2 regions of the Paenibacillus sp. EKM10P genome follow, and region 2 is predicted to be linked to the other one. Evidence: riboswitches for the same ligand, from Rfam matches in the RefSeq annotation. Region 2 holds a riboswitch; the other holds the start of a gene.
What was found. Region 2 has a riboswitch for cyclic di-GMP ahead of HFE01_RS01085 (glycosyl hydrolase). Riboswitches for the same ligand answer to the same signal wherever they lie in the genome.

Region 1 (16,284 bases), on a different contig from region 2:
CTGCTGTACGTGTTTGGATTCAGACTTGGCTGGTTTCCAACCAGCGGCAGTGTGGATGTAGGTGTTGAACCGGGGACATGGTCATATTACGTGAATAAGTCGTATCATCTCATACTACCGGCGGTTACAGGCGCATTGCTCAGTACGACGGCTTCCATTCAGTATTTGCGCAATGAGGTCATTGACACACGTCTGAAGGATTTTGTGAAAACAGCACGTTCCAAGGGGGTACCCGAAGGGAAGATCTATTCCCGTCATATTTTCAAGAACTCTTTATTACCCATTGCTGCTTTTTTGGGCTACGACCTGACGGGTGTGATTGCCGGCAACATTTTCCTGGAATCTATTTTTGGTTATCCGGGATTGGGCCAGTTGTTTCTTCAGTCTATCACCCAACGGGACTTTTCAGTCGTGAACGCGCTGGTCATGATCTCCGGCTTCTTGGCACTATTAGGAACCCTTTTATCTGATGTCATCCTGAGCAAGGTCGATCCACGCATTCGAATTGAATAGCGAACAAGTCTAGAGAAAAGGAGGGGTTATGGTGTCTATGCAGGTGGAGGAGGTCTTCTCGCCGGAAATCATTCGTAAATCACCATCCAGTTGGTCTGTACTGCGTCGTGAGCTGGTACGTGACAAAATGGCCTTGATTTCCATTGGATTTGTGGCTCTGTTCTTGATTTTTATATATGCCTCTGTCCTGTTTGTCAATCAGGATGTAGTCACGACGGTCGATTTGGGCGCGATCCGCGAAGCTCCCGGCTCAGTGCACTGGCTGGGTACGGACCGAGCGGGCAGGGATATATTCGGCCAGCTGGTCATTGGGGCCCGCAATTCCTTTACCATTGGCTTTACGATTACTTTGTTATCCGCCGCCATTGGCTTGACGCTGGGCTTACTGGCTGGGTTTTATGGAGGAATGGTCGATAACATCATCATGCGAATCATTGATTTTATTCTGGTGCTTCCATTCTTGATGCTGGTTATCGTATTTGTCAGCATTGTGCCCAAAAGTGGCATAGGGTCCTTTATTTTCATTATGACCGCCTTTTTGTGGATTGGAAAAGCGCGCCTGATCCGGGCCAAGGTACTGTCGGAGCGGGAACTGGACTACGTGCAGGCTTCCAAAACCCTTGGCACACCCAATTGGAAGATCATCTGGTTGGGTGTGCTGCCCAATCTCAGCTCTGTTGTGATTGTTAATCTAACGCTCAGTCTTGCTGGAAATATCGGGATTGAAACCGGGCTTTCCTATCTCGGTTTTGGCTTGCCGGAATCTACTCCAAGCTTGGGGACGCTGGTGAGTTATGCGAATGACCCGGATGTATTGCAGAACAACTGGTGGATGTGGTTGCCTGCCTCATTGCTGATACTGGTGCTAATGCTGGCGATTAACTTTATCGGTCAGGCGCTCAAACGTGCCACGGATGCCAGACAACGATTGGGTTAAACCGAAGTTCAAGGATAAGGATAACAACAAGGAGGGGTTTACAATGGTTAAAAGCTGGAAAAAAGGAATTCTGCCTGTTCTATCTGCTATTTTGGCGCTTTCTTTGGCTGCATGCAGCGGCTCGCCTTCCGCTTCGAATGGTACAAAATTGTCTGACGGTACAGGTGGATCAGGGGCCGACAGCAAGCAGGTGAATGCGACTGCGCTGGCAAAGGCGGTCAAGAACGATAACCCCCCGATTAAGGGCGGCATCATCAATTATGCACTCGTGTCCGATACCCCTTTTGAAGGTATTCTGAATCCTGTATTTTATGATGGAAATCCGGATTTTGAAGTCTTCCAGTTTTTCTACCCTTCCCTGTTTTCGATTGATTCCAATCTGAATATTGACGATAAAGGAGCGGCGACGATTTCCTTTTCCGCAGACAATAAGGCAGTGACTGTCAAAATTGATCCCAAACTGAACTGGACAGATGGTAATCCCGTAACGGCAGAGGACTATGCTTTTTCCTATGAAGTGATTGGCCACAAAGACTATGAAGGTCCACGTTATGATAGTTTTATGACCAACATTGTAGGTATGGAAGATTATCACGCCGGCAAGGCCAAAACCATTTCTGGCATCAAGGTGCTGAATGAGAAAGAGGTTACCATTCATTTTAAGGAACCTAATCCTTCGGTAAAGTCGGGACTTTGGTCCACACCACTGGAGAAGAAGGTATTCCGGAACATTCCCGTAAAGGATATGGCTGGATCTGACCCTGTCCGTAAACATCCGATTGGCTATGGGCCATTCAAAATTAAATCTATGGTCACAGGTGAATCTGTAGAATTCGTCAAAAATGAAGATTATTTCCGCGGTGCGCCCAAGTTGGATGGCCTTCATCTGAAGGTGGTGAATCCGAATGTCATTACCGAGGCGTTGAAAAGTGGAGAAATCGACTGGGCCAGCTATCCGACCACCCGTTACAATGAGGCCAGTAATCCGAAAAATGTACAGTTTCTCGGTCAGGAGGAATTGTCTTATAGCTATGTAGGCTTTAAGCTGGGTAAATTCGATCAGGCCAAGAGTCTGAATATCATGGACCCGAACGCCAAGCTGGCGAACAAGTCATTACGTCAGGCCCTTGGCTACGCGCTGAATAATGAGCAGGTTGGCAAGCAGCTCTATCATGGGCTTCGGACTCCTGCGACATCCCTGATCCCGCCCGCCTTCAAGGGATACCATGATGTGAATGCGAAGGGCATTGCGTATGATCCAGACAAGGCGAAAAAGCTGCTGGACGAGGCAGGATATGTGGATACCAATGGAGATGGATACCGTGAGGACCCTAAAGGTAAGGAACTGGTGCTCCATTATGCAGCAATGAGCGGGGATGCGACAGCTGAATCGCTGGCGAAGTTTTATTTGCAAAATTGGAAGGATGTCGGGCTTCATGTCGAGCTGGTGGACGGTCGTCTGCTTGAGTTCAATTCTTTCTATGACCGTGTGCAGAAGGATGACCCTGGCATTGATATTTTTGGCGGCGCATGGAGTACGGGTACAGATGTAGACCCTAGTGGGCTGTATGGACGCGGAGCCAGCTTTAACTACTCGCGCTTTACTAGTGAAGAGAATGATAAGCTGTTGCAGGAAGGGGTGTCTGTGAAAGCCTTTGACGACAATTATCGTAAAGATATATACAACCAGTGGCAGGCGTATATGAGCGAGGAGGCGCCCATTGTACCGACGTTATTCCGTTATTCGCTGGAGGCAGTGAATAATCGGGTAGCCAATTACGATATTACCCGTGGCAAGGAGTACGATGCAGACGCGTTTGCGAATATTACGTTGACTTCGGAAAAAGCAGAAGTAGGTCAATAATCTAAAAAAGGCGCAATAACCTGCGAAGAAGCGCGAACCGGAATGATCCGATCTCGCGCTTCTTTTGACCTGTTCATGCAAACATTCTTGGACTTTCGAAGGGAGAGAAGGAAGACGGAAATACGTCAGCTTCAATACTTCATAGCCGTATGCGAGGAACTGCATTTTACGAAGGCTTCGGAAAAGATCGGTATCTCTCAACCCACACTTAGCTTGCAAATTAAGGCGCTGGAGGAGGAACTGGGCATGACGCTCTTTGACCGCGCAGGCAAGAAAATTAAAATGACAGATGCCGGTAAACTGCTGCTACAACACAGTGCCCATGCGCTCAAGGGATTACAGCAAGCAAAGGCATCCATTGAGGAGCTGCGTACCGAGCAACGCGGAAGTTTACGGATTGGTATCGCATTACCTGAACTGGAGGAACCTTTGCAAAAGATGCTTGCCCATTTTCATCGGTCATTTCCTAAAATCAGCTTGCACATCTGCCCATCCTTTGATGTAACAGAACAGCTGCTGGATAACCGTGTGGATGTTGGCATCACCCTACACTCGGGTACAGATGAAAGGCTTGTCCGGCTTCCTCTTCGCACAGAGAACTACTGTCTTATTGTCCCGGTAAACCATGCATTTTCCAACCGTTCTTCCATTATGCTGGACGAATTGAGGCATGTACCCTGGGCGATGCAGCCAGAATGCCATCCCGGCAGGAAGCTGATTGAGAAATGCTTTCGTGATCGCGGGTATCCCTTTGCAACCGTCTTGGAAACCAATTCTATAGCTTCAATCCTGCGCTGGGTGCAGGAGGGACTTGCCGTAACCTTACAGACGAAGTCCCTTGCGGCCGAACTGGATCGTTCGCATTTTTGCACGGTGCCTATTTTGCGTGGTGCGCCTCAAGGTCAGCTGGAGTTGATTTATCGAGCTGACCGTTACCAGGGAGAAGCAGTGAAACGATTGATAGATAAGATACAAGCTGTGCTGACAGAGCGCTCCAACTAATGGCAACCGTGATGAGTATCACAAGCCTTAATGTGTACGAACCTCCAGCCTGCGTGCAATCAGTGACATACTGTAATTAACGGCAAAGTACAGGAAAGCGGCGAACAGCAGAGCTGGAATGACAAAGGATTGATTTTGTCCACCGACGATCTGAATGTTATGCGTCAGCTCCGGCAAACTGATAATGACAGCCAGTGACGTATCCTTAAATAGGGAAATGAACTGGCTGACAATCGGGGGCACCATGCGACGAAGCGCTTGGGGCAGAATGATATGCCATAAGGTTTGAGAATAGCTTAGACCGGAGGAACGTGCGGCTTCCACCTGTCCTTTATGGACCGAATTCAGACCACTGCGCACAATCTCGGCGATCATGGCTCCCTCGAAGATTGACAGTCCTGTGATGGCTGCCCACTTGAGGGAAATTGAAAATCCGATGGATGGCAAAACCATGCCGATGAAGAAAATAATGAGCAATAAGGGCAGATTGCGAATCAGATCAATGATAAAGGCTGCAACCTGTGAGAGCACATGTAAGCGGGTATAGCGCAGAATGCCGAATACGATACCAAGAGCGAAGCTGAATATGATAGAGTAAATGGCAACTTCCAGCGTGAGCAGGAAGCCCTCCAGTATAAAACGCACATTAGGCCATACAAACAATCCGCTGAAATCCATACGGGCTTCCCTCCTTAGGATGTTTTGGACAGGCGTCGCTCCATATAGAGTACAAGAAAGCTGAGCGGAACCGTCAATATAAGATACAGCAGTGCCGTGATCGCATAGACTGTGATGGGCAGGAAGGTATCCGAGTTAATGAGATCCGAGTAATACATGAGATCCAGTCCGGCCACAATGGCCAGCACGGAAGAGTTTTTGACCAGATTGATGAATTGGTTGCCGATTGCAGGCAGTACAATTTTGATGGCTTGCGGTAAAATAATGCTGATCATCGTCTGGTTGTAATTCAACCCGGAGGATCTTGCCGCTTCAAATTGTCCTTTGGGTACAGATTGAATGCCGGCACGTATAGCTTCTGCAATGAAAGAGGCTGTGTACACAGTCAATCCAAGCGTTCCAGATACAAAGCCATCCAAGGGGATGCCCAAAGTGGGAAGACCGAGATAAAAAAACAGTACGACAATCAGCAATGGAATATTGCGGATGACCTCTACATAGACAGTACCGATCCAGTTTAGCCATTTAAAAGGTGCAATTCGGAAGATGGCAATGATAGCGCCCAGAATAAAGCTTCCGATCAAGGCAATAACACTAGCTTGAACAGTATGAAGCAAGCCCTCTCTAAAACGGTCGCCATGATCGAGAAGTACGTTGATATCAAAAGTAAGCATCTACGGGTATACCTCCTTATCCAGAGCTAAGAAAGGAAGGAGCACGCAATCGCGGCTCCTTCACAAGATATTATTCGGGTTTAACCCCAAGCCATTGCTCATGCAGCTTATCGTATTCACCATTGCTTTTCAGTTCCTTGATCGTATCATTAATGGCTTGCAGCAGTTCGGTTTGTCCCTTCTTCACTGCAATACCGTAAGGTTCCTCTGTGAAGTTCCCGCCTACTAGGGTATAATTCGGATCTTGCTGTTGCATGCCAAGCAAAATAGAGTTATCGGTCGTCAGCGCTTGCCCTTTACCTGCCTTGAGGGCATTGAAGGCATCTTGATAGTTTTCGAACTCTAAAATCGTTGCTTTAGGCGCTTTTTCGCGGATATTTTTTGCGGAGGTAGAGCCTTTAACAGCGAGCACCTTGGTATCGGGAGTCAGGGACTCCAGACCTGTGATCGGGCTTCCCTTTTTCACAAGCAGGGATTGCCCTGCATTAAAGTAGACATCGCTGAAATCGACCTGTTTTTTGCGTTCATCCGAAATGGTCATCGTGGCGATAATAGCGTCGATGTCCCCATTTTGCAGTAAGGTGATTCGTGTTTTGGACGTGACTTCCTTGAGCTCAAGCTTGGTTTCATCACCAAAAATATGCTTGGCTACAGCCTTGGCGATGTCGATATCAAAGCCCTCGACCTTCCCGCTAGCCGGGTCTTTTAGTCCGAACAACTTGGTATCGTACTTCACCCCAATGACCAGCTTGCCACGCTGTTTGATGGCTTCCAGCCCGTTGGAAGCTGCTGCCTCATTTCCTGACGTTGTTGCTTCTTGCTTGCCTCCACAGCCTGCCAAGACGAGCAGACAGGATAATGCAACCAGCACCAAAGTACTCCACTGAAATCTTTTTCTCATCAAGATGATCCCCTTTCGATTTTTATTCCATTAATAGTCTGTTTAATGATGAATCAGACGGCTCAGGAACAGGCGAGCCCGTTCTTCACCCGGATTCTGAAAAAACTCAGCAGGTTGGCTATCTTCCAGGATCTGTCCTTTGTCCATAAAAATCACGCGGTCTGCCACTTCACGGGCAAAGCCCATTTCATGAGTGACGATGACCATCGTGATGCCCTGATGGGCAAGCGAGCGCATGACATCCAGCACCTCTCCGATGGTTTCGGGGTCCAGGGCTGAAGTAGGCTCGTCAAACAGCATAATTTTCGGATTCATCGCGAGTCCACGGGCGATCGCCACCCGCTGCTGCTGTCCACCGGACAATTGGGCGGGGTAGCTCTGTGCCTTTTCCTCGATTCCGACACGCTTCAGATAGGTGAGGGCTGTTTGAATAGCTTCTTCTTTCGGGATGCCCAGTACCTTCATCGGTGCCAGTACAATGTTCTCAATCACCTTTTTGTGGGGATACAGATTGAAATGTTGGAATACCATCCCGATATTGCGACGGAAGGCGTTAATATCAATCTTTTTGTCATGCACAGGGACATCGTTAACGATTAGCTCCCCATCGGATATCGTTTCCAGACGATTGATGCAGCGAAGCAGGGTGCTTTTACCTGAGCCGGAGGGACCGATGATGACAACGACCTCGCCCTCCTTAATCTGAAGATTGATGTCTTTAAGTACATGAAAGTGACCGTAATGCTTGTTGACATTGCGAAATTGGATCAGAGAGCTCACCCCTTTTTTTGACTTGAATACATCGCTTAGTAGACGACTGACATGATTAAGCTCTATTAGAATTTCAAAATTTCTCTCATGATACTATAAGCTTACAATAAAAAACAAGATTTTATGTCAATAAACTTTACGTTAAATATGTTTTTGAATGTATTTTTACTAGTTTAATGTTATTTATATGATGAAAATGAGTATGTATCCACAATTTAATGTCATTAAATTTGACATAGTTTATTGATCTTCGACATGCAGAGGGAGAAACGTGACAAAAGCAGCGCTATGTTTTACAGTAGGGGAGAAGGAATTTAGGGTAAAGGAAGGATAGACAATGACGAAAGCTATTTCACCGCTAGTCACGGCATTGGGCATGGAGCCCCATCCAGAAGGCGGCTGGTACAAAGAGATGTGGAAGGCCAATTTTCAAATTCCGAAGCCTGTACTGCCGGATGTGTATTCCGGTCCGCGCTTTGCAGCTTCGTCTACGTATTTCTTGCTGCATCCGGGTGAGTTCTCCGAGTGGCATGTGGTCCATTCTGATGAGCTGTGGCTATACCATAGCGGAAGTCCTATAGAGCTAAAATTGGGTGGAAGCGGAGAAGAACCTGGCGAAGAAACGGTAATTATCGTTGGTGCAGATGTGGAGGCAGGACAACATCCACAAGCACTCGTACCAGGAACAGTATGGCAAACGGCACGTCCGCTGGGGGATGAGCCTGTGCTGGTAACCTGTGTTGTTGCACCAGGATTCCACTTTGATGATTTTAAGCTGATTGCCAAGAATTCAACTGAAGCATGATGTGAACTATGGCGGGTGTATTTCTGTAAACGAGCAGGAATAGCCCGCCTGATTTATTTTATCCATAGGAATGGGCGATTTAGCTAGGTTTAGGTGCTTAGCTTGGCTTGAACAATGAGACGATGGGTGGGATTCACGAGAGGGTCGCATGTAATTAGCGTGAGCAGCTTATGGTTTTTGAAGCTTTTCAGAACAGACACGTCCATTGGATCGACTACCTTTATGCTGTAAACTTTATACATATACTGGCTACCTTGAGCGTTAACAACAATTTTATCTCCAATCTTCAGTTCATGAAGACGATTAAATAAACGTCCGGGAGTACGGGCTCGATGAGCAGCAATAGCAGCATTCCCCACTTGTCCCAGCTTTCCCGTTTCCGGCATATGTACTGCCGCATATTTCATATTTTTCCTCGTCGCGCCTTCCAACACAGGGAGCTTTAAAGCAATACGACTTATGCTAATAGTGGCTATGGGAGTTTGTTCATTAACGCTGGCATTGGGAGCGGGGGATGGAAAGGTATGTTGCCGTGCCTCACTAACCGGAGCTTCCGCAACCCGAGTGGGCAGGTGAGCATAGCTGTCTGCAAGACTAGAAGGCAATACCGAATTGCTTTTTTCTAGAGATAACTCCGCTGCTTGTAACAGCTTGTGTTGTTCTCGATCCTCATTCCATTCGGTCGCTTTAGGAAACAAAATAAAGAGTAAGCCCAACCCAATAAACAGATAGGAAAGTTTACGCAGATTCAGCAATCTCATCTCCCCTAAGCAATGTACGGATGATACATACTTTGAAAAAAATGCCCCATTTCCGTCTCATTCCACTCGGGAATGAGACGGAAGATCAGGGCAGGTAGATTGCATTTATTTTTGGTTTGTCCGTCTAAATTTCAAAAATACGCCGCATATAATCATGGCAATGCCTGCCAAATAAAACGGAACGGGGCTACTTTCTCCTGTTTGGGGCAACTGATGCACCGCAGGTGGCTCCTCTGGCACTTTCTCCGGCTCATGGAGACGGATTTTAGGTTTGGGCTCGTCGTTCGGCTCCACTGGAGGAGACGGATCTTGATGAGGCGTGACGGCTGGTGGTTCAGGCAGTGCTTTGGGTTCCTCCCGGGCTGCTGGCGGCGGTGTGGGTGCGGGTTCCTCCCGTGGAGGGACAATGTCCTCCGAAGGCCTTGGCAGTGACGGAGGAACGGTTATAGATGGTGTCACGGGCACCTCGGGATCTTTATCATGTTTTTTTCCGGAGCCTCCCGCTGGGGGAGACGGCTCTGGGTGGGTAGGTGTGCCCGGGTTTACAGGTGTTTCGGGTTCGTTTTTCTTTTCTTTACGATTGGTGATTACAACCCTCTTTATGCCAGAGCTTTGTTGGAGTGCTGCGTCTATTCTGATCTCAAGTTTACCCTCTGTTATTTCATACCCCTCCGGTGCTGCCAATTCTTCCAAAATGTAATCGTCATGAAGCAAGGAGGAAAAGATGATTTTGCCTTCCGCATTGGTCGTTTGTATAAGCGGTGTTCTTTTTTGTCCCTTATCATAGAGCGCAAATCGTGCGCCAGGCAGTACTCTGTCGGGAGCATCCTGATCTACCTTGGTCAGCTCAAGGGTTTCGGTTACGCCCCCACCAGAACCGGAGCCGGAAGATGTTCGTACGATGATTTCCTGACTGGTTTCCCGCAGTTCTGTCGTCAAACGATCTCCTGCAAAAGCAACCTTGTTGCTCACCTTAGCTTTATCCTCAGCATGAATGAACGATTGATATTCAAGAATAAAAGCAGTGGAAATATCCTTGGCAAAAGTAAGCTCAAAAGTTTGCTGGCCCTGAGTGTCTGTCTTGATGTGAAGCCAGTAATCTCGGTTTTTGATTAATTCGGTGCCCTTGGTGGTATTTCCATTGGCAGCCATGATTGCAGAGTATAAATGAAAGGAATCTTCAATTAAGATTTGGTTGTTGCTAGGCTGATCGACTATTTTAGCGTTGGACACATGTGATTGTCCTTCATTGATACGAATGCTCCAGTCGATCTTATTTCCATTTTGTGCGCCGGCCTTAGACACATATTCCCCGCCATGAGGTACCGTAACTTGGGCTGCCCAATCGGAGACGGTTTTTTGTCCATCCAGTAGAAGAGCGCGATTATGAATTTCCTTTTCAATCAATTCTCCTTCCAATGAAGTTTGAAAGGTAATCCAGTACGGAGTCTGTATCGACTTCTTGAACTGGATACGCAATTCATTACTATTTTGTTTAGTGGGAGGAATAATTGTATATTGATCTGCCGGGATTTCAGCCCCTTTTTGTACGCCATCCCACCATCCCAGCAAGGTCATATCGTATACTTTTACGGAGCCAGGCAGTAACCTCTGACCTTGCAATAAGACATCTCTCACTTCCGCATGATTCAGGATCTTGCGATTATAGTTGGCTTTAATATCCCAGGTAATGAGTTTGGAGCTCGCATCATAGCTTCCTTGCTTGGCCCCGTTCCGTTGTGTCATAAAGTCCGGCCAGATCGGGCATTCCACCTCATGCGATGATGTTTCACCATTTTCATATTGATAATCTATAAAGGATTTGTTGCGAAATTCGGGCTTCGTCGTATCTGTTTTCCAATCATTGTTGTAGAGAGTTGAATATTTGATCGTATAAGCTTTCTGAATCGTTTTATGAAAAATAAGTGTAAACCCTTGTTTATAGTCCGCTGATCGTGGAACTAGCTCATAATCCATGGGTGCGAGTAGTTCCGCTGTACCGTCAACACTTTGAATTTTCAGGGTGTCGGGCAACAAGGTGAGGCCCCCATTAGGGAACACATCCTTAATGACAATATTTTTCATGGTGTATGAGTCTGTATTAATGGTGATCACCCAAGGTATGACTTTCGTGTTGTAATTGGGCGTGTCATACATTTTAGTCATAACTCCGCTTGTGATTTCCGTCGATATGATCTTCTGGGTTCCATCTGTGGTGATGATGTTTGTAATTTTTTCATCTTCATAGACGCGGCCTCTAGCCTGGGTCTGATATCGGATGGTATAGGCTGAATCTACGTCGAAGTTGAATTGAAGTTTGAAGCCGTTACGGTCGGGATAGTCAACCGGGATGACGGTGTACGCCCACGATGGAAGCTCCTCCAGTGTATTTCCCTTAAATACTTTCAAAGAACCGGGCAGCAATTTTTGAGTTTTGTTGAAATGATCAATTAAAAGGGCTTTGGCTTCGGGGATTTTTGTCTCGCCAAAGTTATATCTTATGGCCCACGAGAGTGTTTGTGTGGCATGATCATACTTTTCAACTTTTTTGGACAAAAATTCACCACGCTCCACCTGAACTGTAGCGGTGGCAGCAACGTTATCTATCGCATCTCCTGAAAGCGTCGCTGTGTTGGAAAAGCGAGTTTCGTTGCCAGTAATGCGGGTGGAGTATTGGATCTGATAGGCAGTGCTAATGCTAGCATCTTGAAAACGAATTGCAAATCCGGTCCCGGCTTGATCCGATTCAATGGCGTATTTACTCGCATTCACTAGGTCTTTGACAACGGTCGTGCCATCGATATTGACTTGCAGATGATAGAGTCGGATAGAGCCTCTCACGAGTTCCAGTCCTGAAGGAGTTGGATCGGTAATGAGGGCGTGTTTAACGGTGTTTAGCTGTTTGTTCACATCAATGGCCCAGTCGATCTGGTGGGTGCCATTTATTTTTCCTTGCTTGCTTAAGGTTGGCCCTGACTGGGGTTTCACATTTACGATGACCGTTTGAACCCCGCCTTTAATTGGAATCGCAATGATGACTTCTGTGCTGCCTTTCACCGTTTCTTTTGTGAATTCGGTTTTAATTTGCAGTTTGCCGCTGACATGGGAATGGTTCTCTACATATTGGTTAAAGGTCATGATGACCTTACCCTGACGATCTACTGTAAAGAACCCCACGGTCCCGTCTGTAGTCACTAGCGGAGATGAGATATCAGTGTAGATGACAAACTGTTCTGGTAAGTGAAAGGTGAAGGTATCCCCTGCTTTATAAGTATCGTCAGGAAGCTCCCATTCATAGCCAAGTTGGATGGCTGATCCAATGTCGAACGTACTACCTGGATTATATACCGCATCAATGACACGTCCGGCTTCGTCCGTTAGACTCAACTTCGTTAGTATACTCTGGGGAGCTGCTTCCTTTTGAGACTTTGAATGAGCTGCTCCTTGCACGGAAGGGACAGTGTTTGGCGGAACCTCCTTAGGGGGTTCAGGGTTTGGGACCGCATATACAGCATCCGTAACGGTTGTAGGATCGGATACAGCACTGTGCGGCAGTTCAGGGGCAGGAGGATCTGCGTAAGCCAGTGTGGTGCTGAAAAAGCTTTGGACAATGAGCAATAAGGCAATAATCATGACATTTATTTTGGTTCCCATGCTCCAAGTGATTCTCCTATTCATCGTAATATGGCAAGCTCCGGCGGTTATGTTGTGTTATATTGTTTTCCTTCCCTCCTCCTAGTTCGAAATTAGTATATTCAGCATGCTAGGTTGACATGACTACCCCAACAGAAAAAAACCTTGATCATAGTGATCAAGGTTTTTTCTTCGAGAGAGGTATAGCAATTTTGTGATGGAGCTATGTAAAAAGGCATAATAAAAAGCTCGTTCACCTGGTAACTGGCTGCCATCCGAGTAGGAAGGCCCTATAGTTTTGCGTCACTGTCTTTCGACAGCTTTGCCATTAGCTTGAATAGCTTGTTCGTCTATCGTCTATCAAACGGAGTACATGAGACCTCCTATTTACAGTTTGGAGCGGTTTCCCCATTTTTTACGGAAGGAATGAGGTGTTTCCCCTACATGTTCCTTGAATAGGTTGATAAAATGGCTTGTATTGGGAATCCCAACGTACCTTGCGATATCCACAATGGATATGTCACTGGTTTTAAGCCATCCCTGAGCGGCTGTGATCCGGACATTAATGAGATAATCAATTGGAGAAAATCCAATCTGTTTTTTGAAATTTTTAGCAAGATTAAATTTGTTTAGGTTGAACATGTCTGCCAGTGAGTCTAGCGTAATTCGTTCACAATAGGACTGGTCCAAGTACTGCTGCACCCGACGTACTTCGCTGAGCGTTCCAGCATTTACATGCCGCTGATCATAAGGATGCTGCAAAATGTACGTCAGTATCTCACCAATGAGTCTGGACGTTAGCAGCTCGCCGGAAAGGCTCCGATCAGACTGTCCGCAGATTAGAGCATGCAGCTTGTCCAATATAATAGACGGATTGTGCACGGATATTACCGGTTTATTATGCTTGGCAAATTGTTCGTAAAAATGCTCGATCAGGTTGCCGTACAGGTATAAGCTGATAAACTTCCAGGCTTCATCACCGGAGGTGCTGTATTGTACATATTCCTCGCAACTAACAAAAAACAAATCATGAGGCTTTAAAATATATTTCTTGTCCTGGTACAGTAACTCTCCCTTACCAGACAGCGTAAAAACAAGCAAAAAGGAGGTGAGTTCTTTCCTTTCTATTGTAAAATCAGAGGTTTTTTGGAAATATCCTAATTCCTGAATATATAAAAGGGATTGCTTGGCAAAAGCGGAGGGGGTGCGCACAATTACGACAGGTTCGCCGTTCCAGAGGCCCTCGATGTTTTTTTGGTCTGTTGTCATATTCAATTCCTTTACAAAAAAGCAATTTTATCTAGCTTATCTTGGTTTGTTTTACCAATATATAATGGCTGATTAAACATGATTTACTATTTAATAAAAGTTTATTTTATCACATTAAATATGTCTAATATCAAAATTTGCACTTTATAACATTAAATATGTCTATATATCAAATTAAGTGTGTTAGTTTTATAGAAGCCTCGCTTCTTATGGATATTCAACTTGGTCATCCGTATAAAAGGTCGAATATTGTTGAAAGAATTCTGAGGTCATCATGGATTCAAATCCTTTCTGGGGTCAAATATAGAATAGGGCTGAAAAAAATATCTTACATGCCCATTCAACTTTTCCATTCACTTCTCCTTTCGGTTTAAGAAATTTAGGACTTGGTTCTGATAAAATGGTTCGTAAGGCTTATTATTGAAAATGAGATTTTGGACCCAGTGTTGTGATTTGGTTCACGAACATGAATGTAAAAAAGAGAGATATATGCATAAAAAATTACGCAAAAAATGTTCTTATGTGTTGAATTAAAACGCTCTCAACTTTGGAAATTATACAGGCAATGATATGATGGGTAATACATGTATAAGTGCTTAACTTACTCGATAGTTAGTTTGGAGGATTACAGAATGGAAAAACCCAAAAATACGAAAACCGCAGCGGCTTGGTCGCTCGTTATTCTAGGGGCAGGCTTTGCAGCCACGGTGCCCTTCCAGCAATATGGGTGGGCTCGTTTGTTAGCCGGAGCCTTTGAGGCAGGACTTGTAGGGGGACTGGCAGACTGGTTCGCTGTCACAGCATTGTTCCGTCATCCGCTAGGCATCCCGATACCACATACGGCGCTTCTCCCCAAAAATAGGGACAAGCTCACGAATGCATTGGTGAATACGGTGGAAAATAACTTGCTGAACAAAGACAGCATTGCTTCTAAAATCGCGGACATTCGTTTGGCGGAGCTGATGCTGGACGGTGTGGAAAAAGGATTGCGTACACCAGAAGCGGCAGCATCGATAGATGTGCTCGCCAAGCGACTCGTCCAGTCGCTCCCGCTCGCGGAATTGGCTCCGATTATCGTGGCTGAGATCAAGCGACAGGTGACGGACATCGATGCCGGACCACTACTGGAGGCGCTTGCCCGCCAATCCAGTGAGAAGGGCTATGATATTCGCGCACTGGATTACACGCTGGAGCAGGCGGAATCCTGGCTTTTGCGACCGGAAACAGGCTATACACTTGGCACCTTAGGGATGCAGGCTGTCAGTGGTTTGCAGGTGAGCGGGCTGATGCAATTTGCCTTGAACGCCTTCCTCGGCTATCTGAACGAAGAGCGCATGGGTGAAATGATTCGTCATTTCCTGCTGGATCAGGTAGCGGAGCTGCAAAGGGAAGAGCATCCGCGCCGTCTGGCAGTGATCGACGGTCTGAGAACACAGGTGACCCGATTGGCAACGAAGGAGACGGTTCAGGAAGGGCTGAACGGCTGGAAGGATAGCCTGATTGAAGCTTGGGAAGGCGAAGCGTCCGTGCTCGGTAAAATGGAAGAGCTTCGTACCCGCTTATTGAACTATATGGAAGACGAAGACTATGTGCCGACCTACATTTTACCGTTACTGGATCGGATGCTGGCTGATTTAAGAGGGAATACCGAATTGCTGGACAAAATTAATGCACGAATCGTGGAAGGAATTACTAGTCTCGTGGAAGCCAATCATAGCCGGATTGGTAACCTGGTGCGCGAAAATGTAGACAAAATGGACAACAAATCCCTGATTGCACTGATGGAGGACAAACTGGGACAGGATTTGCAGTGGATACGTATTAACGGCGCAGTAACAGGCTTCCTGATCGGTATTGTACTGACAGGTATCCGTATGCTAATCCAATAATACAGAAAAAGCTACAGATAAGGTTGTGGAAGCATGAGGCTTTGGCATGAACAATTGATTGGCAAGCTCCCCCGTCCCCAACTGTTGGGACAACATCGTGAGTGTTGTGCCCTGCGGGGGAACGGGTGGGGAAAGCCACACGCCACAGTGAATTATGTGTTCGACTATCACCCCATGCTGCTGGTACGCTATCATAAGCTCATTATGGACGAAATGAAAAGCAGAGGATACAATGTTGATCCACTATGGGAACAGCCATTGTATCGTGGTAAGCAGTGTGAACCTTGGGAAGCGGAGCTAGGCGAGGAACTGGCAGGCGCGGACGCATATGTGGAGCATGATGACGAATATATGAAGGAGTGCCTGGATAACCTGGCTTCCAAAGGAATTTTAATAGAGATTGAAGTGATCTAAAAAAGCGGGCTGCGGTGTGTTCATCATTCAGATGAAGCGCCGCAAGCCCGCTTTTTAGATGCTTTAATGTCCTAGGTTTGGAAGGGTATGAGTCGCAGGCTACAGAACCCAACGTGTAACTTTCTCCAGTGGTTGCCTGGATTTTTCCCGCTTGGGTTCATGAGCACGATAAC
Region 2 (16,284 bases):
ATGACGGATGGAGTGCAGCAGCGTGCCGTGCAGGCATTTTTCACAAACTTCATTCCCTCGCATAAAGGTTGCCGCCGGACAAATCAGCCTGTAATTATGCAGTGTCTGGACAACCGGAACCCCCAGCCGTTCACAGGCATGATAGACCGATGGGGATATGACCGGGAAAAAATTATGCACATGTACCACATCCGGTTTCACCCGCAAAAGCAGCTCTTTGATCCTTTTGAATTCTGGGAAGGACCAGGCTGCCTCTACCGCCAGCTTGGCCATGTTGGCCAATCCTTTGCTTTGAATGCTGTCGTTATGCACATAGTAATGCTCCGTCTCTATTCCTCTGGAACGCAGCATAGCCGATTCCTGCTCGACAACCTTGTCTTCTCCCCCTCTTTGCTGATAAAAGTTATGGATGATCAGTACTTTGCTTACAGGCGGGGTCATTCGTCTGCTAACCTGTTGACTCACGTGGCCGCCCCACTTTCCTGTGTTGATTGCATAGCGTGATTGGAGCTTATGGGTTTGATCCGCTGCTGGCTTATGATTTCATCCGCAATCCGATCCCACGACATACGCTCGAGCGTAAGAAACGCTTTCTCGGCCAGACTTCGTCTAAGCCCAGCATCATCCAGCAATGTGCCTATACGACCAGCCCATTCCTCCTCCGAAAAGCTTCTCAGCATCACTCCGCTCACTCCGTCCTCAATCAAGGTAACCGAGCCACCGTTCACCGAAGAAATAATCGGGACACGGAACAGCATGCTTTCCAGCAGCACCATGCCAAAAATATCGTATTGGGTCGGAAACAGCATCACATCCGCTGCTCCGTAAATCTGCCACAGATGACGTTGCTCCACTCTTGGAAAATGTATAATACTATCCGTCAACCCCAGTTGCTCAGCATAAGCCCAATAACGATCCGTATCTATCTTTCGTCCATCCCCAACCATTAACAAAAGGCAGCCGGGATGCTTTTGGAGTACTCTTTTGAACGTATTCAGCATAAAACGTATATTTCTCCGTTCCTCCAGCACACCGACATACAGCAACACCGGGCGATTACCGATCCGACGCAGTTCATTCGCAACCTCACGGTTTTCCTCACGCTCTCCGCTTTGGTCGTCACTGTTGAATTCTCTCTCTACATTGCTGCGATCCAGTCCGACCCCAATCGTTATCACGTTGTCAAAGCCTTTATTCTCCAGATAGCGCTTGGCAAGATCGGATTTGACATAGGTTCGGCGTAGAGACTTTGTCACCTTAGGCAGCAGCATAACATCGTACAGTTTGCGGATCAGCGCATGCGTATTATCCCGGTATGGACCGTGATACAGCGCCAGCTTATCGGGACATTTGCGGGAAAGCAGGTAGGTCATGATCTGGTTGTATTCTGTAGTAATAACCAGATCATAAGCTGCCAGAAAAGAATCTTTGAGAACATCTCTGTAGATGCTGTTGCTTAAGAACTTGAAACCGTGCAGCCAGATAATGCGCAAGGTGCAGCCTGCGTGACGATAGACTTGTTCCAGATGGGTCTCCTTACGATCGTTGTAGTAAACAATATCGCAATCGTAACCTTTACGGACGAGCGCTTTGCCCAAGCCGACTTCCTGCAAATTGTATGAGGCTCCATTCACCTTGCTGGCAAAGTTGCGAAGATACAATATTTTTGGAATCATCATCAGTACTCCTGCCATTTCATATTGGGTGAGTTATGGCACGCGGGGGTTAGAGTCCGCTACGCGGATGGATCATTCTTCCGATCGCTGTTATCCCCGGATTTCATCTGATTTATATAAACCCTTTAAAGGGTAAAATCCGGGGATAAAGGCGAACGCTATCGCTTCTTCAGAACGATTCCATCCACTCCGCTGCTGACCGCCGTTTCCATAAAGTCACCCCATCTTAAAAAAGGGAATGCTGTGCATGAAGTGCCATCGCTGCGGATATACGCGTGCGAATGCATGCAGGGCGTTGACTTCGTCAAACAACTTGTAAGCATGGCTATACTCTGCTGGGCTGACCAAGATGCCTTATCTAGGCTTGATTGTTGCTTACCGTAAGTACTATTCATCAAGCTCTTTCGCCTTGAGAGAGAACTATGCAGAGCATTAATTACACCGGTTGCATGCTCGGTGTGAAGTTCGCGGCGATAGGGCGCAGCTATCGCCAGGCGGCCCTTACCTCCCCCACCTTATAGGCAGGGAGAAATTCTTTTTGGCGGCGGTGAAACGTAGCGGAGGGTAAGGATTTGAATCTGAAGAAGCGTTAGCGTTCGCCTCAAAGCTTTCCGAAGGAAAGCTCGCTTCGAAAGCATATTCCCCGTGGGATTCCGCCCGCTTACAGAGCTTATTTAATCTAGGGAATCCCTCGTCAACAGCGATCGGAAGATCAAACCCGCCCCGAAGCGGCCTCTCCCCTCCAACTTGAATGTTCCCCCTGCCGCTGTCTTTCCTCCATCATCTGCATATTAAAATGGTCTGCCCCTTTGATCTGGGCAGCTGCCATATCCGCTACCAGTGTCACGCTCGATTCCATCGGTACAAAGCGATATTTGTAGGCTGTAAGCCGATGGTCCGTTTCATGAAATAAAATGTCCTGGGCATAATTGCCCCATCGGTCCTTAGGCATCAAATCAATCGTCATACCTGCATGTGCAGAAGGCAGCAGCATATTGGAGCCATGAATACCAATGACTAATCGGCTGGCTGCGTATACCTCGCATACCCGCTTTTCACTATCCCGATCGAAGCGTGAGACGCGCTCGTCAGCAATCCATGCTGGGAAGCTTCCCGTGCGCCCAAGTCCCGCAACTGTAAAGCAATGATCAGGGAAGCTTTCTCTCAGTCTGCGGAACAGTCCAATGATTTTGCTGCGTTGATGATAAATTAGCGGTTTCAGGCCACGTTTGAGCTTCGGAAATTTTTGCACTGCTCTGGCAATATGATGGCTGCCGCTCCACAAGCGGTCTTCCCTCCATACAAAGGTAATGCGTGGCTTCCGCTCACGTTCCTCGTCATAACGGGAGATCCCTGTAAATTGTTCAATCTCAAATTGGCTGGGATGTGAATATGACGGACTGACATACACCTCATCAAAACGTATCAATTCCTCAATCATCCGATGATGTAGCAGAGGATAAAAGTTTCGCGCCTTGTTGAACGGGACATCGACAGTCCAAATTTCTGACACATATGCCGGCACCATCCACTCCAGCGACTTTTGCACAATAACGATGATCCCCAGTTCCGGCGATTGCTCATATTCACGCTGAACATTCAGCAGCTTGAGCAACGCATGACCATATAAATAATCTATAGTGTTGATGATGATCACACGCGAAGAAGCTTTCTTTTTATGCACGGTCATACCGACTGCCAAATCATAGGAAGGATTCATCAACGATTGCCGCAGAGGCTCTCCGAGCCATTTTCTTGACTTCGCATTACCGGTCAGGATATAGTCAGGCATTTCTACACGATAAGGTGAATACGTCGCATGACCAACCCTCATGTCCTCGAGATATTCACGTCCGCAACCCTCACACTTAGTACTGACACATACGTGGATTCCCTGCCACAGCACCTCTCCAGCACGTAACGTGTCTCCACAATGCGGGCACTGTTCCTCATGCCGAACAAATGGTTTAATCGGTATCATGATTGTTCTCTCCAACTTTCGGTACTGTAATATGAACATGCCAGAAGGTCAGGATAGACTTCATCATCCAACCCAAATTGGCTTTGACTTCCTTAAACAACAAATCCAATAGAAATACAGATATCGTAAAAGACAAAATCGTCGCCACTAAGGATCCTCGGACACCAAGCCATGGAATCAGCGCGTAATTGAAGGCTATATTCGTAACCGCACCTATTATCGAGGTCAGCAGCGTGTATTTGAACAAATTTTCATTGGTGATAAACAAGCTTTTGGCGACACTAAAGTTGGTGAAAAATAGACGAATCGCAAACAGTGACAACAGCGAGCCTGCTTCAGCAAACTCTCTCCCATACAGCACAACGACTACCCATTGAGATAGAAAAAATAAGGGGACTGAGGTCACAAGAAAGCATATAAACATCAGCCGATACACGTTAGACAACGTCTGTCTGTATTCGTCGCTTCCTTTCTGCTTGGAACGCGTCACCACCGGGGCATAAGCTGTCGTTAGCACGACCGGGATAAAGCCCAGCACCTCGATGAGTCGGAGTGCAACAGAGTATTGCCCGACCGCTTCGTTTCCCAACAATTCTCCGATAATGACCTGATCAATTCGTGCCTGTACATATACAGCGGAGGAGGACAAAATAAGCGGCCAGCTGTGATTCATGATTCGCCGAGCAGTTGTGAAGCGGAACGTCCACTTGTTCACACGCCGCCCTTCCTTATGGAAGAAATACAGCAGCAGCAGGCTTCCCAGCAGAAACTCTCCATGGGCACACAACGCCACTACCCAAACTGGAATACCGGACAATAATAGAATGATTTTGACGGTGGAACCGAGGACAAAGGCGGTATTCTTGGCAACAACCGTATATTTGGACAACATCTGCGCACGGAACCAGTAGTCGATAATATCAAACAACTGAAATACCGAGGCCGTAGCCAGGATCAGATTGATTAACCGCACTGAACTGTCTTCCGGTCTGAGCAGTGAAATAAAGGAATAGGACAGTACAATGGCTACCAAAGTACCTAACAACTTCAGCAGAACCGCCGTACCCAATAGCTCGTGCTCATCCTTGGGGTGTTTGACAAGATCGCGTACTAATATAGAATCAAAGCCAAGGGTCGTGAAAATCAGAAACATCCCGAAAAAGGATTCCGCATAATTCCATTTTCCCAGTTCCTCTGGTCCCAACACTCTCGCCATGATGATGCTGACTGCCAGCCCGAACACCATGCGAATCATTTTGTCACCGAATAGCCAGGATGTATTCACCAGCAAGCTTCTGCGCGGTTTGGCACGTTTCTTGACTAATGTCATAGGTTCTACTCCATCTTGAAAAATGACCTCAAACATTGCTTTATGATCTGTTGATCTGTCATACAGCTGAAATCATGTACAACGAAGAGACCCCCCGGCCAGGCGGGCGGCCTCTCCACCTCTTACACGACGACAGAAGCTTCAACTGCAGCCTGCCTTTTTACACGCTCCAAGTCTGCATCCACCATCATACGAACGAGCTGGTCGAAGCCGACTTCCAATCGCCAGCCCAGCTTTTCTTTCGCCTTGGCACAATCGCCAAGCAATAGATCTACCTCTGCCGGTCGAACAAATTGCGGATCAATCACGACATAATCTTCGTAATTTAAACCTACATGAGAAAAAGCAATTTGCAGCAGTTCACGCACAGAATGCATTTCTCCTGTAGAAATCACGTAATCATCTGGTCGATCCTGCTGAAGCATCAGCCACATCGCCTTTACATAATCCCCTGCAAAACCCCAGTCTCGCAGTGAATCCAAATTCCCCATGCGCAGCTCCTGCTGCAATCCCAGCTTGATACGAGCTACTGCATCCGACACTTTGCGTGTTACAAACTCCAGCCCTCGGCGAGGTGATTCGTGATTGAACAAAATACCGGAGCAAGCAAACATATCAAAGCTTTCGCGGTAGTTGACTGTAATCCAATGGCCGTACACCTTGGCTACACCATAAGGACTACGTGGGTAAAATGGGGTCGTTTCTGTCTGCGGCGTCTCCAGTACCTTACCGAACATCTCGCTGCTTGAAGCCTGATAAAAGCGTGCATCCGGCTTGGCAATTCGAACCGCCTCCAGCATATTGGTAACAGATAATGCTGTGATTTGCCCTGTAGCCAAGGGCTGCGGCCATGAGGCCGCTACAAAGGATTGAGCAGCCAAGTTATAGACCTCATCCGGGTCGGACTGACGGACGGCTTCGATCAGCGAAGCCAGATCGGTCATATCACCGGAAAGCCAGTGAATGTCATTCTGGATATGCGCTACATTTTCAAAGTTCGGTGTGCTGGTTCGTCTGCGCACCCCGTACACCTCATAATCCTTGGACAGCAGCAACTCAGCCAGATAAGACCCGTCTTGTCCGGTAATCCCAGTGATCAGCGCTTTTTTCATTCCAATTCCCCCACCGTTATTTATTGTTCAACCAGATCCAGACCTTGAAACGCCTGGTATACAGACCTTAATCCTTCTTCTAGTGAAATACGCGCCGACCAGCCTAGCCCGGAAATCCGGGATACATCTACCAACTTACGCGGCGTTCCGTCAGGAACGGATGTATTAAAAGTAATTTCGCCCTCATAGCCGACTACATTTTTGACTCGTTCAGCCAGCTCACGGATGGAAATATCCTCACCCACACCGATATTTACAATCTCATTCCCCTCATAGTTATTCATCAGAAATAGACAGGCATCAGCCAAATCATCCGAATGAAGAAATTCTCGCCGAGGCGTACCGGAGCCCCATACTTCTACAGTTGGAGATTGATTCAGCTTAGCCTCATGAAACTTGCGGATCAGCGCAGGCAGCACATGAGAGGTTTGGAGATCAAAATTGTCGCCCGGACCATATAAATTCGTAGGCATCACCGAAATAAAACGGGTTCCATACTGACGGTTGTAGGACTGACACATTGTAATCCCGGCAATTTTAGCAACCGCATAGGCCTCATTGGTAGGCTCAAGCTCACCTGTAAGCAGATATTCTTCTCGCAACGGCTGTGGAGCAAATTTGGGATAGATACAGGTAGAGCCTAGAAATAACAGCTTGCTTACATTCTTCCGGTATGCCGCATCAATCACATTTGTTTGTATAAGTAGATTGTCACGGATAAAATCGGCTGGATATTCGTTATTTGCCAAAATCCCGCCCACCTTGGCTGCTGCCAGAAATACATAATCCACGAGCTCTGTATCAAAAAAATGATCTACGGCCTCTTTATTGCGCAGATCCAGCTCATGGCTTGTGCGAGTAGTAATATGACGATATCCCGCTTTCTGAAGCGCTCGAACAATAGCGGAACCCACCAGCCCATTGTGTCCTGCCACATAGATGTTGGAATGAAGCTCCATCCTTCTCTCCTACCCCTCTTTATTAAAATTGACTTTAATAAGCATCCTTGGAGCCCAGCAGCACACGAAATGTTTTCAGCATGATGATCATATCCGTGCGGAAACTGCGTCTAGATATGTACTCCAAATCCAGTTCTACCATCTGGTCAAAGCTTAGATGATTGCGACCGCTGATCTGCCATAATCCGGTGCAGCCCGGTGTAACCGTCAGACGCAGCTTATCCCTCATGGTGTAATCATGGACTTCTCTTGGCAATGGGGGTCTGGGGCCTACAAGGCTCATATGCCCACGTAGTACATTGAAGAGTTGCGGTAGTTCGTCGATGCTCGTTCTGCGAAGAAAGCGACCCACACGGGTAATTCGGGGATCGTCCCGCATTTTGAACATCGCACCCTCAATTTCATTTTCCACCAGCAATGCAGACAATCTGGCTTCGGCATCAGACACCATGGAACGAAATTTGATCATGCGAAACGGTCGCTCATGTTTACCAATACGTATTTGATAAAATAATGCACTTCCTTTGGGGTCCTCCAGCTTGATCAACAAAATGACGAGCAGAAATACCGGGCACAGTACGATGATTCCAATAAAAGACAGGATAATGTCCATACTTCGCTTCACGAACGGATATACGCTCCATCCTTGTCGTCGTTCAAGCCCATGAGCGACCGAATATACATCTACTGACGCGCCCAGCACTTTGGCCTCGTTCGAGCGGGAAGAAGACACGTCTCATCACCTCACTCCTTATTGATAAGTATTATTTATTCATTGTTAAAAGAATCTTATATACTTTTATTTTCCCCGATTTATTCATGTCAGATTGCGTTCCTCCATACCACGCTCGGCGCGGCGCTTCACGTTATTGAGCACTACACCTAGAATGCGCGCCTTAACTCTTTCTAAATTTGCCTTCGCCTTCTTAACGACATCCTTTTTGACCTTCCCTGCCTGTACTACCAAAATGACACCATCACACATGGCACTTACAATGAGGCCATCCGGAAAAGGCAGCAGGGGTGGCGTATCCATCAGAATCACGTCATAATGTTCTTTGAGCTCAACTAGTAGAGCCTTCATTCTACGGGAACTGAGCATCTCGGACGGATTGGGTGGATTCGGTCCAGCTGTGATTGCATGCAGATGATCAATCCCGGTTTCCTGAACCACATCCTGCCATGTCTGTTGATTGGCAAGTACCCGTGTCAGCCCTGTATGATTGCGCAAACCAAACATATGATGCAAGGAGGACCGACGCAGATCCATATCCATAACCAGCACCTTTTTTCCCTCTTGCGCATAGGTTACAGCCAAATTGCTAATCGTGACTGTTCTGCCTTCACCCGCCTGAGCGGACGCCACCATCATCACCTCAATCGGCTCGTCTATAGAGGAAAACTGGATGTTAGTGCGAAGCATGCGGTACTCCTCCGACACGGAAGACTGAGCATGCAAGGATGTAACAAGCTGATTATTGATTAATCGCGGCATATTGTCCCTCACCTACCTGTTTAGGAGTTGTAGTAGAGCTGTCAGAGCGTCTATCTTCTTTTTTCATTTTTGTAATCAGGGATAGGGTAGGCAGACCGAGTTCTTTTTCAATATCCTCCTCATTTTTAAATGTATCATCCAATACCTCCAGCAAAAACGCCAAGCCTATGCCCAGTAATAAAGAAATGGTAAAAGCAATAAAAATTTGTATAGCGGGATTATTGTTCACGGGAACTGCTGGGTCATTCAGACTGGCTTCGCTTAGGATGGTGACATTGTCCATTTTCATGATAGAGGGGATTTGCCGTTTGAATACTTTGGCTACCGCATTGACGGTTTTCACAGCCTTCGTATACGATAAATCGCGGACTGTAACATCCATGACCTGTGAATCACCTGCGGTGTTTACTCTTAATTTTTGCGCCAAAGCTGACGGAGTAACCTTAAGATCGGGGAAGCTGGCGACCACCTGATCCATAATCGCCGAGGAGATCATAATTTGCTTATAGGAGTTCGTTAGAGCTATATTGGTTTGCACCACACTGTAATCGACGACACCTGCACGGTCCGGTCGTGGCGTCTGATTAATAATGAGCTTGGCGGTAGCTTCATAAACCTGCGGGGTAAAATATACATTTTTTATGCCTACTACAGTACACACCAGCAGTACAATGCTACCAATCAACCACATTCTTTTGCGGATCAAACGGATGTACTCTTTCAACTGCACAAGACCAGTCCTCCCTGCTTGACTTGTTTTCGATGAATAACGCTTGTACTGATCCTCTGCATGACGGGGAAAAGAACGATGCATGACCCTCTAATCTATAGTAAAATGTTGTATAATAGCGCATAGAAGGTCTAGCCAGCGAATAAGCACACAATGCTCAATCATCGTTGGCCTCTTAAGGGTATATAAATGAAGATATAAGTGAAAACTATGAAATAAGGATACGTTATGTAACCTACATAATTAATTTATGATACAAATTGTATCTTGTCAAGCGTAAAATTGCTCTTTTTACCTTTCTTAACCTTGCCTTCAGGAGGAAAAACAGATGAATTATGGAACCCGCATCGCTGAATTACGAGAACATAAGGGATTAAAACAAGAGGAATTAGCACAATCCCTCGGAATTACGCGGGCGGCTCTTTCTCACTATGAAAAAAATAGACGCAAGCCAGACTTTGAGATCCTGACCAAGCTCGCTGATATTTTCGGGGTAACCATCGATTATTTGGTGGGACGTACGAGCCAGCCGACAGCCATATTAGATTCAGGTGTGAGGGAATTTGTGGATCAGCTTGAACTGTCCGACGAGGATATTCTGCGACGTTTTAACCTGACGATTGACGGACGCACCTTGACTGAGGAAGAAGCCAAGCGCTTTATCGCGTTTGTTCGAATGGAACGAATGATGGAATAATGAAAGCGCTACTGCTCGGTGTTTGGATCAAGTAGGACCAGCAACTGAAATTTACATGCGCTTGTCCTCCCGGCACTTGATATCATCTACATCGCCATTTAGCCATTCCGGTGTCGTGATCCCACATTGGAGCAAAATGTTCCGTATGTCCAAGTGGATAGCCGCTTTGCCTGCTTTTCGTGCGTTGTTTTGAATAAGAGGGCTGTTCTCCCCTAATTCTGTTTCCTTATTCATTCAGCATTAACCTCACTTTATTATTCTTGGTCACCGGAAAGAAATTCCTTACAAACCATGTATGTATAGTCATGAACAAAACTATTATATATGAATACATAGCTGCAATGTTGTCGTCTTATGACGAGAATATAAAAGGATTTTCTTATTTTTTTCTCCATTATACGTAAAGTATTGGCAATTCAGAACGATTTACAAATAAAAAAGAACCTGTCAGGTCCTATTTTTTCCTGATAGGTTCTTCTTTGTTTTTTTTCGAAATGATATTAGATATTCATTAGGTAAGGTCCTACATGCATTCCGGTGTAACTAAGCGACCTCGGCTGCCTGAGAAACCTGAGTACCTCCGGTCGCTCGGACTTTGTAGACGTAATGACTTCCAGCTTTTACAGTGCGGTCCGTATACGTGCTTCCTTCTACTTGCGAGGCAATCACCTGATAGGCACCGTCTGTCCGGTCAGCACGCAGCACATCATAGGAAGATATGCCTTCTGCTTGAAGCCAATTAATCTTTACCACCCCATCCTGAATAGAGGCTGCTTTCACCTCTGTTGGGGCAGAGGCCGTGGTTTGATCTGTACTTTTTAATTCCAAAATATATTGTACCGATTCGCCAGGGCCCAGCTTTTCTTCAAAATCAAGGGCAGGAGAAGCCTTCAGCCCTGATATGGAACGCTGCGCCTGACTGTAGGTGGAACCCGCCCCAAAACGTTCCCCCGTGTACAAACCAGCTTTTGGCATCGTCACCCGTACACGAACGGTCTGCGTAGTGGATTCGAAGTTCACTAGGTTCACCAGCAATTTGTTCGAGGTAGCGCCGCTACCTGCCAGCGGTTTAAGCTTGGACGTATCCACCGCGCGAACATAAACCATCTTATCCTTGGTTTCCTCTGGATTCAGTATGGTATAAGTCAGCGGTTTGCCATGCGTGGCATAGGCTAGACTTAAGCGTCTCATGATCTTAACGCGGGTGTCCTGCCCTTGCCCAAACGGATAGATTTCCGTGTTAGCCGGATTGTGGCTTTGCAGATCAAAGCCTGTTTTAAACAGCGTGTAATCCTTATAAAAAGCAGCGTGCTGGATAAACATATCGGCAAACCCGATTTGCGATCGCATAATCCGATCGAATGCAGCTGCTTGTGGCTGACTAGCCCCGTAATCAGGATTGTCTCGATGCGTATCGTTAGTACCGAACTCCGTGTTTAGCATCTTTTTCGCCAGTCCGTTGCTCGAACCACCGAAGGTTTTCAAATTCTGAACGAAGCTGCCCCCGCCCTCTTCATTATACGATTCACCGTAGGCGTGTCCGTTGGTCAGGTCGGTGACTTCCTCCAGCTGTTTACGCTGCGCTGGGTCCCGTTCCCATCCATCCGGATCACCGCATTTCTGCGTACCTCCGGTTTGATTTTTGCACGCCTTGGTAGAATAAGTCGGCCAGTAAGCCCAGCCCGGCGCTACGGTTTTGAGATGCGGTGCCAATTGCTTGCCTTCCGTATTCAACCACTTAGCCACAGCTAGGTCTACTGCCTTGGAACGGTTAAACAATCCAGGCTCATTATCTACTTCATAATATTGAAGGTATGAACCATATTTTTTTACATAATCGCGCAACTTTTGCTTGGCCGTCTCTGGCAGAGTACCATCTATTTGCAGCTTAATATCACCTGTATATAGATACAAAGCAGACGATTGCATATTATACTGCTTTAACGTTTGATAGTAATCATCCACGTCTGTGCATGCCTTGCCCACATTACTGGCACAGGTGACCCTCATGACGTTGCCGCTATAGGCAATTCCCAGCCATTTGAGCACGTATGGTAGATGCTTAACTGCACCCTGATCATAATAAAATTCTTTATTGTTTACATTCGTACCAGTCAGTATATATTTCCCATGTACCGGTTCGGCCGCAGGGGAAGCTAACGTCTCCAAGCTCAAGTCATCCCAAGTCCACCACACATTTTTATCTTCTGCAGAGGAGCAGTATAGGCAGCGCGCTGTCTTTAGCTTGAGTACGTTAACACCGCTTTGCAATTGTTCTTTGGGGATATACAGCTCGTAGTTATTTTTGAAGTTATAGGTACTCCCAGTACCGGATACCCCGGCAATCTGAATAATTCCGGACAGCTGATGATTTGAAAAGACAGCCATCTGCGGCACCGCTTTGCCCGCATCCAAAATCCGAACACGGAATATCATACCATTGGGAGGAACCTGATTCAGCTTATATTGAAGTGTTAGTTCTGGATTCGTGGATGCATTCAAACCGGGAGGAATATCTCCACTGCTGAGCAATACCGGAACTGTTGTACTTTCTGCTTCCGACAACGCCGAAAATGCTGCTTTAGCAGATAATTCGGAAGAAGCTGCTGCTGCAGAAATATCGATATTATCCCTACCGACCACTCCTTTAAATTCCGCTGAGGAGTCATCCCTCTGGCCCAGCTTCCATACTGGACTGGCCGCCGCTACCTTATCTGTCTGCAATTCTACACTTTTTGAAGGCGTGTATATAAACCAAGCGATCATGGCTAGAGCTGCGACCCCTAGTAATCCGGATAATACGACCGTATACCTATGGGTCAACCATTTTTTCATCATATGATACACCCTCTCTCCTCAAAATTTTTGACCGGGAAAGAGTATCTATCAAGGAAGAAACAAAGCGTTTCCGGGAACCACCGCTTTCGCTTCATGCTGACTTTCCCACATCAGACGTGCCATCGCATCGCCTTTTTCATCATAGTATTCTACTTTTAGATCTACCATTTTACCTGCTTCCAAAGCGATACTGCCTTTTCGTTCTGTCCAGCTTTGTTTGAACCAACTATCGATCACTAACTTGCCGTCTACCCATACACGAATACCATCATCGGATATGGTTGTGAACGTATAGGTCTCGCAGTATTGTGGCTTGATTTTACCCGTCCAGCGAACCGAGAACTGGTCGGCATTTACCTTTGGATCAGCAGCAATGGCACGCCAGTTGTAGTCCAGCTTGCTGTCTGTACGGATCAAAACAGGACTGCCGCTCACATTCATATTGTTGAAATATTCGCCCCGTAGCCCGTTCACATATACTACATCAGGAACGGAAGGAGGAGTCGGAGCTGGAGGAGCAATCACTACTGGTGGAGCTGGGAGAGGCTCACTTTGTCCCTCATCCGGTAAGGTCGGTACATCTCCGGGTTGTTGGATGGCCTCCAGCCCATTTTTCACATCATCCCGTGTCAAACTCTTCGCATCGTTCATATAATCCTGTATTTGAGTGGTTGTGTTATTCTCGGTCAGCATCTTGCCCCAAGTCATGGAATACACCCATTTTGGCTGAGCCTGCAACACCTCAGAACTAGGTATCTCACCGTGCTCGCCAATGGCAATCGGCTTATTCCGTGCCAACTCGAGCAGTCCTTCATAATGACTTTGCTTAAAATCATTGTTGTAGATGTCTACTGCCAAAATATCCACTTTGTCATCCCCCGGATATTTTGGGGTATACGGGACAGTGTAGGAATTGGGAGCATTGGGACTCCACACCCACAGCAGATTGTTCAATTGATGCGTGTTAACAAAACGGTCGTACATGATATTCCATAGCTGATTGAAATTGTTTTTGTTTCCCCACCAGAACCAGTCACCATTCATTTCGTGATAAGGTCTCCACAATACCGGAACCCCTGCATCACGAAGCTGCTTTAACGATACAGCGACCTTATCCAGATCGGCAATGAGGAGGTTATACTGCGCAGTGCCTGGTGTGACATATTTATTGAACTCCGCCTGACTTACTTTGGCCTGCACATTGGCCCAAGTCAGCGGTCTACCCGGCAGCGCTTCATGAAAAGTCATCGTCACAATGCCACCTGCTCTACTCCAACGAATAGCGCTATCGACGACATTTTTACGTTGTGCTGCTTCTGTAGCGTCAGATTGACCAGAGATGGCTCCCATCTCATAGCCGTGCAGACCCACATACGCCTGGCTGATTTTTTGGACCTTGTTGCTTAATTCATCTGGACTTTCCAAATAATCATGCTGACCAGTGACTGTTTTCTTTCCAGAGATGCTGAGTAAATAATTGTATAGTTCACGGGCCTGAGTACAAGCGTCCGAATTAACAGGTTGTAATGAAGCGGCATTCACCACAGACAGAGAATCACCAAATCCGACGGGAAACAAAGAAAAAATTATAACTACGGGGAGTACATGACGTATCAGTCGATACAGAGGAATAAAATTGAATCTCACTTTTGCTCTTCCTTTCGGTAGCCAGGCTGCCATCCTTACGGGAAGGCCCTTTAGCTTTGCGTACCTGCCTTTCGACAGGGCTGCGTTTATCGTTGGAAGGAGTTTGGATTCCTTCTTAACCTAAGTATCGACTTTTTTTTACCAAAATTTAATAGGTCATGTTCATGAATTTACAGGTTTTCGCCCAATTTCGACAGTTTGGGCTATAAATTTTCATCAAATCTTCTTTATTTCGTTTTTACGAAAACGATTATGAGATAAATTGATGACGGGCAATTTCATTCCAATCCATGCAAAAGCGTACAATATCCTCTTCAACCAACTCAGTGCCAGTCTGCACCTCTATAAAATCCACATCGGTTACAGCCAAAATACTATGCTTGGTTCCTTCAGGGATACGGACTACGTCACCGGCCTTCACTTTGTGCAGCTTCTCATTCAAAATAATTTCCGCTTCGCCGCTAATAATGGTCCAGATTTCGCTTCGTTTGAAGTGAAGCTGGTAGCTGATATTTTTACCTTTGTGTACGCGGATTCGTTTGGTCAGTACCTCATTACCCTCGTCATACTTTACATAGTCTACAACTCGATACTGCCCCCAACGACGTTCTTCATACATTGGACGCTGATCATGAGCCTTGAGCACTTCCTTGATGCGTGGGCTTTCTGCCTTATTGGTCACAAGAATACCATCTGGGCTAGCGGCTACAATCAGATCATTCGTTCCAATGATCGCTACCGGAATGTCCAACTCATTAATAAGGCTTGTATTAACACAATCCTCCGTTACTACACCTCTGCCCACTTGCTGATTAGACATTTCTTCTGTGAGCGTATTCCAGGTGCCCAAATCCTTCCAAAAACCATCATAAGGAAGAACAACAATGTCCTTCTCCTTCTCAACGACTTCGTAGTCAAAGCTGATTTTCTCCAGAGATGCGTATTGCTTTTGCATTTCTTCATAATTCAGCGGCAAACCCTTGGATGCCAGGATATCCAGCAAATAGCTTAATTTGAATGCAAAAACCCCGCAGTTCCATAGAGCATTGCGTTCAATCAGACGCTCCGCCTGCTCCCGGTCGGGTTTCTCTTGAAAATGGCTCACTTCGCGGTAGCCTGTGCTACCTTGAGTGGCATCGTTTTTCGGAATAATATAACCGTATTTCTCTGAAGGATAGGAAGGGACAACCCCGATTAATGCAAGCTTGCCTTCACTCTCCTGAAGTGTATGCTCCAGTTGGGCAACGGAAGCAAAGAAAGCATCCTCTACATAAGGATCTACAGGCAATATAGCTATAATTTCATCAGGCGAAACACCCGCAATGGAATATAGATAAGTCGCTGTCAGCGCAATCGCAGGAAAGGTATCTCTGCGTTCCGGCTCAACTATGATGCGCGTATTCGATCCGATCTGACTCTGGATCATTTCGACCTGCGCTCTCCCTGTCGCAATAAACGAGGATTCGGATAATCCGTTGTCTCCCAATTGTCTCCATACCCGCTGCACCATGGATTCCGAAATCCCTTCCGGGCTCTCCAGTACCTTCAAAAACTGTTTGGAACGGGAATCGTTGGATAACGGCCATAATCTTTTACCGGAACCACCAGACAAAAGTACGAGCTTCATAACTCTCCACTTCCTCTCTATTATGTGTGGGTGATCGTTCTGATGATGAGTTGCTACCCGCTACGGTATGGATTTGATCTTACGATCGCTGTTGCCGTGGGATTCTTCGGATTGTGTAAGACATTTATATGTAAGAATCCCACGTCAAAGGCGAACGCTCCGCTTCTCCAGATTCAAATCTATTCCTGCGCT

Region 1: linked by a shared signal. The riboswitch ahead of HFE01_RS24105 (LPXTG cell wall anchor domain-containing protein) and the one ahead of HFE01_RS01085 (glycosyl hydrolase) in region 2 are both predicted to bind cyclic di-GMP.

The regions. Positions count from the first base shown of each region.
Region 1 covers NZ_JAALET010000017.1:21,722-38,005, forward strand. The annotation lists gene opp4B (oligopeptide ABC transporter permease) at 1-513, shown strand, start outside; gene HFE01_RS24060 (ABC transporter permease) at 551-1,450, shown strand; gene opp4A (oligopeptide ABC transporter substrate-binding protein) at 1,494-3,314, shown strand; gene HFE01_RS24070 (LysR family transcriptional regulator) at 3,390-4,316, shown strand; gene HFE01_RS24075 (amino acid ABC transporter permease) at 4,344-4,994, opposite strand; gene HFE01_RS24080 (amino acid ABC transporter permease) at 5,009-5,668, opposite strand; gene HFE01_RS24085 (transporter substrate-binding domain-containing protein) at 5,739-6,569, opposite strand; gene HFE01_RS24090 (amino acid ABC transporter ATP-binding protein) at 6,612-7,349, opposite strand; gene HFE01_RS24095 (cupin domain-containing protein) at 7,678-8,145, shown strand; gene HFE01_RS24100 (class D sortase) at 8,235-8,900, opposite strand; gene HFE01_RS24105 (LPXTG cell wall anchor domain-containing protein) at 9,012-12,560, opposite strand; cyclic di-GMP riboswitch class I at 12,796-12,876, opposite strand; gene HFE01_RS24110 (AraC family transcriptional regulator) at 12,927-13,808, opposite strand; gene HFE01_RS24115 (DUF445 domain-containing protein) at 14,441-15,697, shown strand; gene HFE01_RS24120 (TIGR02328 family protein) at 15,731-16,111, shown strand; gene HFE01_RS24125 (NAD(P)H-dependent oxidoreductase) at 16,211-16,284, opposite strand, start outside.
Region 2 covers NZ_JAALET010000001.1:302,250-318,533, reverse strand. The annotation lists gene HFE01_RS01145 (glycosyltransferase family 4 protein) at 1-465, opposite strand, end outside; gene HFE01_RS01140 (glycosyltransferase family 4 protein) at 462-1,676, opposite strand; gene HFE01_RS27015 (hypothetical protein) at 1,835-2,071, opposite strand; gene HFE01_RS01135 (zf-TFIIB domain-containing protein) at 2,389-3,657, opposite strand; gene HFE01_RS01130 (flippase) at 3,644-4,987, opposite strand; gene gmd (GDP-mannose 4,6-dehydratase) at 5,110-6,099, opposite strand; gene HFE01_RS01120 (GDP-L-fucose synthase family protein) at 6,120-7,058, opposite strand; gene HFE01_RS01115 (sugar transferase) at 7,093-7,791, opposite strand; gene HFE01_RS01110 (CpsD/CapB family tyrosine-protein kinase) at 7,876-8,553, opposite strand; gene HFE01_RS01105 (YveK family protein) at 8,534-9,283, opposite strand; gene HFE01_RS01100 (helix-turn-helix domain-containing protein) at 9,612-9,980, shown strand; gene HFE01_RS01095 (hypothetical protein) at 10,032-10,214, opposite strand; gene HFE01_RS01090 (PD-(D/E)XK nuclease family protein) at 10,524-12,818, opposite strand; gene HFE01_RS01085 (glycosyl hydrolase) at 12,867-14,465, opposite strand; cyclic di-GMP riboswitch class I at 14,479-14,560, opposite strand; gene HFE01_RS01080 (sugar phosphate nucleotidyltransferase) at 14,716-16,092, opposite strand.